Regions from separate parts of the Neobacillus sp. B4I6 genome, predicted to be linked through region 2. Evidence: riboswitches for the same ligand, from Rfam matches in the RefSeq annotation. Region 2 holds a riboswitch; the other holds the start of a gene.
The links. A riboswitch is a leader RNA that binds a small molecule or an ion and turns the genes downstream of it on or off. The one in region 2 is predicted to bind glycine.
Positions count from the first base shown of each region.

Region 1: another riboswitch for glycine. It lies ahead of gcvT (glycine cleavage system aminomethyltransferase GcvT); the one in region 2 lies ahead of QF028_RS16335 (amino acid permease).

Region 1 covers NZ_JBNPWB010000002.1:590,686-595,896, reverse strand. Annotated here, with positions in the region: gene gcvPB (aminomethyl-transferring glycine dehydrogenase subunit GcvPB) at 1-588, opposite strand, end outside; gene gcvPA (aminomethyl-transferring glycine dehydrogenase subunit GcvPA) at 581-1,927, opposite strand; gene gcvT (glycine cleavage system aminomethyltransferase GcvT) at 1,946-3,052, opposite strand; glycine riboswitch at 3,138-3,217, opposite strand; glycine riboswitch at 3,221-3,308, opposite strand; gene QF028_RS04775 (DEAD/DEAH box helicase) at 3,486-5,174, shown strand; gene QF028_RS04770 (YqhG family protein) at 5,152-5,211, shown strand, end outside.
Region 2 covers NZ_JBNPWB010000002.1:2,893,969-2,899,179, forward strand. Annotated here, with positions in the region: gene QF028_RS16325 (hypothetical protein) at 1-302, opposite strand, end outside; gene QF028_RS16330 (MFS transporter) at 536-1,753, opposite strand; gene QF028_RS16335 (amino acid permease) at 1,989-3,353, opposite strand; glycine riboswitch at 3,518-3,598, opposite strand; gene QF028_RS16340 (DUF2935 domain-containing protein) at 4,135-4,932, opposite strand; gene QF028_RS16345 (response regulator) at 5,172-5,211, opposite strand, start outside.

The DNA of each region.
Region 1 (5,211 bases), 2.3 Mb from region 2:
ACCATGTTTATTTGATTTAACGGTAATTGTTTCTAGACCAGCAATCGTAGCGGAAGCTGGGTTCGTACCATGAGCAGAATCAGGGACGATTACTTTTGTACGGTTCATATCACCGTTAGCCTCATGATAAGCACGGATCATCATTAAACCTGTCCATTCCCCATGAGCCCCTGCCGCAGGTTGCAAGGTCACTTCATCCATACCTGTTATTTCAATTAAATGCTCCTGCAAATCGTATAAAAGTTCAAGAGCACCTTGAACAGAGCTTTCACCTTGCAGCGGATGTACATGTGCAAATCCGTTAAAACGCGCTACATTTTCGTTGATTTTCGGATTATATTTCATCGTACACGATCCTAGTGGATAGAATCCTGAATCGACGCCATGATTTCTCCTCGAAAGGGCAGTGTAGTGGCGCATAATATCAAGCTCCGAAACTTCAGGAAGTTCAGGCTCTTCTGTACGAAGGTAACCATCAGGAAGGAGACCGCTGAGATCTAGTTCCGGTACATCCATTTCCGGCAGGCTGTAGCCGATGCGTCCTGGTGTGCTAAGTTCAAAAATGAGTGCCTGGTCTTGATTATGCATGGAAATCCCCCAATTCTTTCACTAGAGTATCAATTTCTTCCTTCGATCTTTGTTCTGTTACAGCAATCAGCATATGGTTAGCCAGTTCTGAATAATCACGCCCTAGATCATAGCCCCCGATTATTCCTTTTTGTAAAAGGTTTTGATTGATTTCTTTTACAGGCTTAGTTAATTTCACAACGAATTCATTGAAGGAATGGCCATCATAACCAACTTCAAAGCCAGCTTCCTTGAAAGCATTTTTCGCATAATGAGCTTTTTGCAAGTTGGCCGCAGCCATTTCCCTGACACCCTTTTTACCAAGTGCGGTCATCGCTACAGATGCAGCGAGGGCATTTAATGCCTGATTGGAGCAAATATTTGATGTAGCCTTATCACGTCGGATATGCTGTTCACGTGCTTGCAGTGTTAAGACAAAACCACGGCGCCCTTGGTCATCCGTTGTCTGTCCAACAAGACGGCCTGGAACTTTCCGCATTAACTTAGTAGTGACAGCAAAATATCCGCAGTGCGGTCCGCCAAAGGCAGTTGGGATCCCAAACGGCTGCGCATCACCAATAACGATGTCAGCACCAAATTTACCTGGAGGTGTTAATACCCCAAGGGACAGTGGGTTACTTGAAACAACAAACATGGACTTATTTGCATGAATGATTTCCTCAAGCTCTTTTAACGGCTCGACTCGCCCAAAGAAGTTTGGATATTGGACGATAACGGCTGCAACATCTTCATTAACAAGTCCTTTTAATGCGTCTAGATCTGTTACACCATCTTTGACTGGTACTTCAATCACATTAAGGTACTGACCCTTTGCATAAGTTTTAAGAACATCACGTGATTCTGGATGTACAGCACTGGATACAACTATTGTTTTTCGTTTGGTATGGCCTGCACTAAGCATCGCTGCTTCAGCAAGTGCAGTTCCGCCATCATACATCGATGAGTTGGCAACATCCATTCCAGTTAACTCACAAATCATTGTTTGGAATTCAAAGATAGCTTGAAGTTCACCTTGTGAAATTTCTGGCTGATAAGGTGTATAAGCTGTGTAAAATTCTGATCTAGAAATAACATGGTCGACAATTACAGGCATGTAATGGTCATAAACACCTGCACCTATAAAAGATACGTTTCTTTTCAGGTCAGCGTTCCGACTAGCCATCTTAAAAAGTTCTTTCATTAAGTCCGTTTCAGACTTTGCCGCTTTTATATTGTACTCACCCTTAAATCTTACTTTCTCAGGGATATCGCTAAACAGTTCATCAATAGAGGAAACACCAATTGCCTCAAGCATAGTCTTCTTATCTTGTTCAGTCATAGGTAAATAGCGATGTTTCATAAACCTAACTCCCTTCTCTTATTTCTTTTCTTTTTTATAAAAAGGTGTTGGAACTACAGTAGCTTTTAAACGTTTGCCGCGAATTTCAACCTCAACTTCGGATTCAAGACCCGCAAATTCTGTATTGATTAGGGCAAGACCAATATTTCTCTTTAACGTGGGTGATTGCGTTCCAGTTGTAACCTCACCAATTAACTGATCACCTTTATAAACAGGGTAGCCATGACGTGGAATCCCACGATCAATCATTTCGATTCCAACCAATTTTCTTGTTAAGCCCTTTTCTTTTTGTTGGATCAACGCTTGTTTCCCGATAAAGTCATCTTCTTTGTTTAATTTCACAGCGAAGCCAATTCCAGCTTCAAGTGGTGAAATTTCTGGAGATAGTTCTTGACCATAAAGCGCTAAAACTGCTTCAAAGCGAAGTGTGTCGCGTGAACCTAATCCACAGGGGATTACTCCATCTTCTTTACCTGCAGTTAAAATGTCTCTCCAAAGGTCAACAACATCTTCTGCATCGCAATATACTTCAAAGCCATCTTCACCAGTATAACCAGTTCTTGATACAAGTGCCTTTTTCCCATTTAGGATTACATCTTGTTGGAATTTGAAAAAGCCAATTTGGCTTAAATCATTATCTCCCGCAAGCTTTTGCAATACTTTTTCCGCAAGTGGTCCCTGGACAGCCAGCTGTGCTGTTTTTTCCGATAAATTTTCTAAAGAGACATCACCAGATAAATGGTCTTCAAGCCATTTGTAATCTTTTTCAATATTTGATGCGTTTACTACTAAAAGGTAATGATTGTCTTCAATCTTATATACAAGCAGGTCATCAACAGTACCGCCATTTTCATAACACATGGCGGTGTACTGGGCACCTCCATTCTTTACTTTTGAAATGTCATTAGTCATCATTTTTTGTAAAAATGCTAAGCTATTAGTGCCTTTTACTTCTACTTCACCCATATGGGAAACATCAAATAATCCTGCATTAGAGCGAACAGCTTCATGCTCTTCTTTAATGCTAGAGAATTGGACCGGCAGTGCCCAGCCTCCAAAATCAATAGTTTTTCCACCCCATTCTTTATACACATCAAAAAGTGGAGTTCGTTTTAATTCAGACATCTTAATCCCCCTTCAATCTTTGGCGCAAATTATTCATTAGATAATATAAAAAAGGACAGAGACCTCCTATGAAACGTAAGAAGGTCTCTGTCCTTGCACCTGAAAGTTTACCTAAAAAGGCTTTCCCCTTTGGTGGCTGCTTAAAGCTAGCAGCGCTCTCCAGAGCTGCGTCCTACAAGAGTTCTTTTGCCTGAGAGATTCACATTTCTGCTTGCTCCTTCGGCGCTACATAAGTAGTCTCTCCCCTTGTTATCATTCGCATTATAATATTATCTAAACTGGTCATACTAATTATACTTATAAAATAAATTACCTTATTAAAATATTTAAAACATTCAAAGCTATTATCATCCTACCATTAAAATAATACATTGAGCAATAACTTTATTAGAAAAGCAAAAAGCTGGAAATTGAACAAAAAGGAGTTGGAACCATGTCGATCGAAATTGAATTTGATTCCTCCTGGAAGGATGATTTTTTACATAGAATTGAAAACGATGGTCCATGGGGGAATTGGGAACTTTTTAAACTAGCAATTGGAGTTGAAAAACATCTCGTCATTCCAGATTTCATGGGTTTATTAGCACCTAGCCATTTACCCAATCTAACCCCACTTCCTCACCAGCTTGAAACAGCAAAACAAGTAATTGAAAACATGAATGGGAAAGCCATCCTTGCCGATGAAGTAGGACTCGGAAAAACGATTGAGGCCGGGCTCATTCTAAAAGAATATATGATTCGTGGATTGGTGAAAAAGGTATTGATTCTTGTCCCTGCATCCTTAGTTACTCAATGGTCGATGGAGTTGAATAGCAAATTTTTCATTCCAGCCATTTCACAAAGGAAAAGCTATGTGTGGGAACAGTGTGATGTTGTCGTTTCGTCAATTGATACGGCCAAACGAAATCCTCATCGAGACATCATTTTCAAGCAGGACTATGACCTTATTATCATTGATGAAGCCCATAAACTTAAAAATAACAAAACAAAAAATTACGAATTTGTCCAAAATCTGAAAAAGAAATTTTGTTTACTATTGACGGCAACGCCCATTCAAAACCGTATCGAGGAAATTTTTAATCTGGTTTCATTATTAAAACCAGGACATTTAGGCAGCGAAACGACATTCTTTGAAAAATACAAACGAGATGCACGTTCATTAAATGATGATGAGCATTTAAAAGAATTAGTAAACAAGGTTATGATTCGGAACCGGCGGGCAGATACAGGCATTGAGTGGACGAAAAGGCATGTGGAAACCATTCCGATTGAATGCACTCAAGAGGAGAAAGATCTTTATGAGTCAATTACTGAATTAAAAAATGAGGGGAATTGGGCACAGGCAAGTTCATTCTCTGTAATGACATTACAGCGTGAGGCATGCAGCAGTAGAGAAGCAGTTTTTTATACATTAAAAAATATGCTGCAAAAAAAGGAAAATCCAACCCCAGCTTTCGAAGAACAAATTCAGTATTTAATAACAAAAGTCGAAGCTGTCCAGAAGAATTCAAAAGCAGAAAAAGCGTTAGAATTAATTCAAAAAGTAAATGATAAAGTGATTATTTTTACAGAATACCGAGCAACACAAATGTACCTCCAATGGTATTTAAAACAGCATGGAATTTCATCTGTCCCTTTTCGGGGCGGCTTTAAGCGTGGAAAAAAGGACTGGATGAGAGAATTATTCCAAAAGCACGCTCAAGTCCTTATTGCAACTGAAGCAGGCGGTGAAGGAATTAACCTTCAGTTTTGTAATCATATAATTAACTTTGATTTGCCATGGAATCCAATGAGGCTCGAACAACGAATTGGTCGTATCCATCGTCTGGGCCAGGAAAAGGATGTCATGATTTATAATTTTGCGATAAAAAATACTGTCGAAGAACATATTTTGAAGCTTCTTTATGAGAAAATACATTTATTTGAAAAAGTAATTGGTGAACTTGACGATATATTAACAAAGTTGGAATTTGGCAATATAGAAGACCATTTAATCGATATTTTTGGACAATCCTCCTCCGAAGGCGAAATGCGAATTAAAATGGAAAATTTATCATCAATGATTGAATTTGCTCAGGACATGAAGAAGGGAGATTCCCATGCAGCAGCAGGAAATTCATAACTTTTTATTGAACTATTTTCAGGCTAATGATTGTGCA
Region 2 (5,211 bases):
GCCGTTAAGAGAAATAAATCATTGTAGTTATTATGGATGTATTCATCAATAATCTTGATTCCTTCTATAAATTGATCAACTAAATAATACGTGTACTTTTCATCCCAAGAAAACTTATTTATTCTTAAAAGTTCATCTGCTATTATTTGAAACTTAAACTCCTCAATTAGGAGTTTTATTTGAAACAATTTATCCGGATTATACCTAAAGCTGTTTTTATTTTCATGGCTTTTCTGAACATATTTTATAAAACCCTTGATATTTTCAGCCAACATATTCGCTTTTTGCATCTCGAATTTCAATTTGTCCTCTCCTCAACGTCTAATTTCCAACCCATCTTTAAGAAGAGTGTATGTTTGGGGACGTTATAATGACACCAACAATACCATTTATCAGGAAAAAGAGTCCTTAGAATTAAAGAATCAGGAAAAATTAGCGAACAATCTCCATAAAAAGAAGGCACAAATCCAATTTGGTTTGTAGCCTCAATTTAGTGTAGATTTTATTATTTTATGAAGAAGCTATAAGAGTCAATTCACACTGCTTTAGATAAAGTAATGTTTTGATCTTGATTATCTTTTCTTTTTTTCAAACTAACCATTGCTATAAAGGAGATACAGTAGAGTACAGCAAGATATCCCATTGCGATCGTCACATTAGCATGCTGCAGGATATATCCTACTAAAATAGGAGATAATCCCCCTAATGCTCTACCGAAGTTAAAGATAGTATTGGTTGCTGTGCTACGAATTTCTACTGGATAGTAATTGCTTATTAATGCACCGTAACCAGCAAACATTCCATTCGAGAAGAATCCTACAATCGCACCGCCGATTAAAAGACCCGCACTTCCTGACGCAAAGGAGTATAAAAAGACTGCGATTGCGGAAGCGAATAAGAAGATTCCGAATGACTGCTTCATTCCAAGTCGATCCATAAACTGTCCAAAAGTTAACATACCTGCAATCATTCCCGCAGCTGTACTAATCGTCCAAAGAGCCGAGTTTGAAACTGATAATCCCTGGGATTGTTGAAGCATGGATGGCAGCCAAATCATCAAGCCATTATAACCTGCAATTTGGACCGTTGCCATAATAGCTAAAGCAATAGTCGTAACAGAAGTTCTTGGAGTAGCAAACAATTGCTTTAAATTCCCTTGCTTTGGCACAAGTTGTTTTTTCTTTTGTGATGCCAGCCACACGGGTGATTCGTCTAATTTTTTTCGGACGATAAAGGCGAATATAACCGGAACCAATCCGATGAAAAACAATCCTCTCCATCCCCAAGCAGGCAGGATCATGGCACTAAGAAGAGCAGCCAGAATCACACCGTATTGTGCACCGATACTAACATAAGAAGAAGCGCGTCCTTGTTTATTCTTTGGCCATGCTTCAGCAACAAGCGCCATACCAATACCGTATTCCCCACCTGCGCCTAAGCCAGCAATAAACCTAAAGATGTATACTTGTTCAATATTTACGGCTAAACCAGTTAACGCCGTCCCGATAGCAAATAGTAGAATCGTATAGGTAAATATTTTAACTCTCCCAAATTTATCTGCTAAGATACCGAAAATGATTCCTCCAGCGAGCATTCCTAAATTGGTAATCGAAGAAATAAGACCGCCAGCAACCATGTCAATATGAAACTCTGCAATAATCATCGACATCGCAAAGGAGATAAACATGATATCCATGCCCTCTAATGTTAAACCTGCTACTGATGCAACTACTGTTTTTTTACGATAATCCATTTTTGTCGTTCTCCTTTCAAGCCTCACAGGACTTTGATTAAAAGATAATGGGCAAAAATAAAATGCCCTTTCATCCAAAGGACAAAAGGGCATTCATATACTTAATTAGTATATATGAAGTTTATTTTTGCCTTTTTGGCCTCTCTGGACCAAATTAAAGGAATTTAATTTCATCTAATAGTATCATGATACCAATCAAGTGACAATATTTTTAATATATTGCAAGAATTTTACTTTACGCAGATATTTTAATATTTTTTCCCTTTGTCCTTTTAAATGAATACACTATGAATAAAAGAATGAACCATAATGGTGTCATTAATAAAGCGACACGAGTTGATTCTGCAAATAGCATAATAATGAGAATAAATGCAAATAACGTGAGAACAAGATAATTAATAAATGGTGTAAACGGTGCTTTAAAAATCGACTTTTCATGTAAATCTGGGCGTGATTTCTTATATCGCAGATGACAAATTAAGATAATGCTCCAGACCCAAATAAAACAAATCGCACTGATCGTTGTCACGATCCCAAAGGCTTGTTCTGGAATCAGCTTACTTAAAAGAGCTCCGACAGATAGAACAAGTGCAGATATAAATAATGCGTTACTCGGTACATGATTTTTATTTAATTTAGCAAAATTCGCTGGTCCCTGTTGATGATTACTTAAATTAAATAATATGCGGCTCGTTGAAAACAATCCACTGTTACAGGCAGACGCAGCTGATGTTAAGACGACAAAATTAATAATTCCTGCAGCAATCGGAATACCAACTAAACTAAACGTTTTTACAAAAGGACTGTTTGCTGCATTCAGTTGCGTCCATGGATTGATGCATAAAAGGATAATAAGTGCTCCCACATAGAAAAACAGTATTCTTAAAGGTATTTTATTTATTGCAGATGGGATATTTTTTTGTGGATTGGATGTTTCGGCTGCTGATACACCTACTAATTCAACACCTACAAATGCAAATACAACCATTTGAAAAGAAAGTAAGAAACCTAATATTCCATTCGGGAAAAGACCACCATGGCTCCATAGATTTTTTACTGTAACCGTTCCTGAATCTGTTTGAAATCCAATAATTAACAAAATGACTCCTATGATGATTAAAGCAAGAATGGTGATCACTTTGATTAAAGCAAACCAAAACTCTAATTCTCCAAATAGCTTTACTGTTAATAAATTTAGTCCCAATAATAGAATTAAACAGACTATTGCAGGTACCCATTGTGGGATATCGAACCAATATTGCACATATACACCAACAGCAATAATATCAGCCATTGCTGTCATAATCCAACAAAACCAATACGTCCATCCAGTTACATAACCAGCCCAAGGTCCAATATAATCCTCGGCGAAGTCCGTAAATGATTGATAGCCCTTATTTGATAAAAGAAGCTCTCCTAATGCCCTCATTACAAAAAAACATGCGATTCCCACGATTAAGTAGGCAAAAATGATAGATGGACCTGCTAACTGAATGGCTTTTCCTGAACCTAGGAATAAACCTGTACCAATCGTACCTCCAATCGCAATCAGTTGTACGTGCCGATTTTTTAAATCTCGTTTTAATTCTTGTTGTGCCACTTCATTTGCCCCCTCATTAGTAATAATTTCCTTTGTTCACTTTGTGAAGACATGAACAAAGGGTTAAACTCCATGAAAAAAGAGATTGGAATTTCTCCAATCTCTTCGGTCATAAGAATAACAAATAATATCCATTACTCTTTTGTCAGAATAACAAATAAAACTCGTACTCTTCTGTCCTTTTGCCTGAGATTGTGAACCCTTCGGCGCCGCAGATTTCCTGCGGTCTCTCCAGAAGCTGCTCCTGCTATAGTTTGATCCATAGCAATCATAGCTTGCTTAGTATTTAATTTATGTTGAAGAACAAATGGTTCAAAATCCCCAGCTAAAAAAAGTTATGCATTATTACATCTTATCTCACAAACTAAATTATTGTTAAATAATTTCTAATTTTAGTAGTATTCAATCACTTTGTCAATAATTAATTTCAGAGAATCTAGATTAATAGAGAAACAAAAAATGAACCCACTGCAAAAGATTGGGTTCATTTTTATCGCAATCGTTGGTTCTGCATCTTTAATCTCCTAGTACCAAAAAATATTGAATATGATTTGCTGAGATGGGCGTAATCGCCATAACACGATATCCGATACTCAGTAATTGCGACAAAGTTTCTGCGCAATTTTGACGTGGAGGCTCAAACGGAGCATGGAAACTTTTATAAAGATTTATTAATTGATTATTGTTTGTACAGTGAAGCAAGATCACATGTCTACCAGTCCATGCTTGACCGATCATTGGTTGTGGTTGTGGTTGTGTTTCCCTTTTATTTCTCATTGAATTATTCCTTAAGTCGAGGTTTAGCAGGATCACAATTGGGTGAGTCAAGATTTGCCGATTCTGCTAATTTCATAAGATAATAACATTCTTCACGATACATATGATCCGCCATTAGGGGGGCGAATGTTCCTAATGCTTGCTTACTTAGTCTGAGTTCTTCTATTTCATGTAGAAAATTTTGAAATAATTTTATTTCTAACTGGCTGTCTGAATTCATTTTTGATAAAGCAGGGAACGAAGTCAAATTAGTTCTTAAATATCCTGCTAGTTCAACTGATTTCAAGTAAAAATCTTCAAAACTCTTCCTAAATGTATTACTTTTCTCAATGAGTTTCTTTTCAACACTATCTAAATTAAAGGAAATTGCCTCTGAATGACCTGCAGCATCTAATAACCATAAAAGATGATGATGTAGTTCATGGTAAACAGGAGGAGCATCCCCTGCTTTTAGGTGTATTAAAATTCTTAAGTATTCCTCTAATTCATTGACCATATGATTAATAAAGGTTGGCGAAAGGTGAATTTTTATTTTCCCTATCAGATGTTTACTTAATAAGTCCAATTTAAATTTCCGTAATCTTATAACCTCTGTTTCAGCTTCAATTGTGAATGGCACTAAATCTGAGGAATTTGCACGCTCCAGAAGTTTGTCAAAAACTCGAATAAAAGATGATGCCTTCTCAATTTCCTCTTTTTGAACAGGTGCAAGAGCTTCGAAAATAAACCTCGAATGATCACCTAATATTTGGAGCCAAAAACGGTGTTCAAATTTTGCTGTTCTTTCAAGGACATCATTCATGTTTATTCCTCCTAGAAAAAAATACCCACACTATTTTGATGTTTATTCTTTTCAATTGGTTCTTATGAACAAAGAAGGAAAATTCACTAAAAAATAAGTCTTGCTGCCATTTTTGTGAAGATGTTTCGTAATCTCTTCTTTCGTCGATTCATTTTCCCTTCGCCTCCGATGGCTTTATTGAATTATTTACAATTAAGCACATTCATAGGTGGACTCCACAAATAACACTCCACCAACATTTACTTTAGTATGTGTTGTGAACGGTAGAAACCTGGGGTT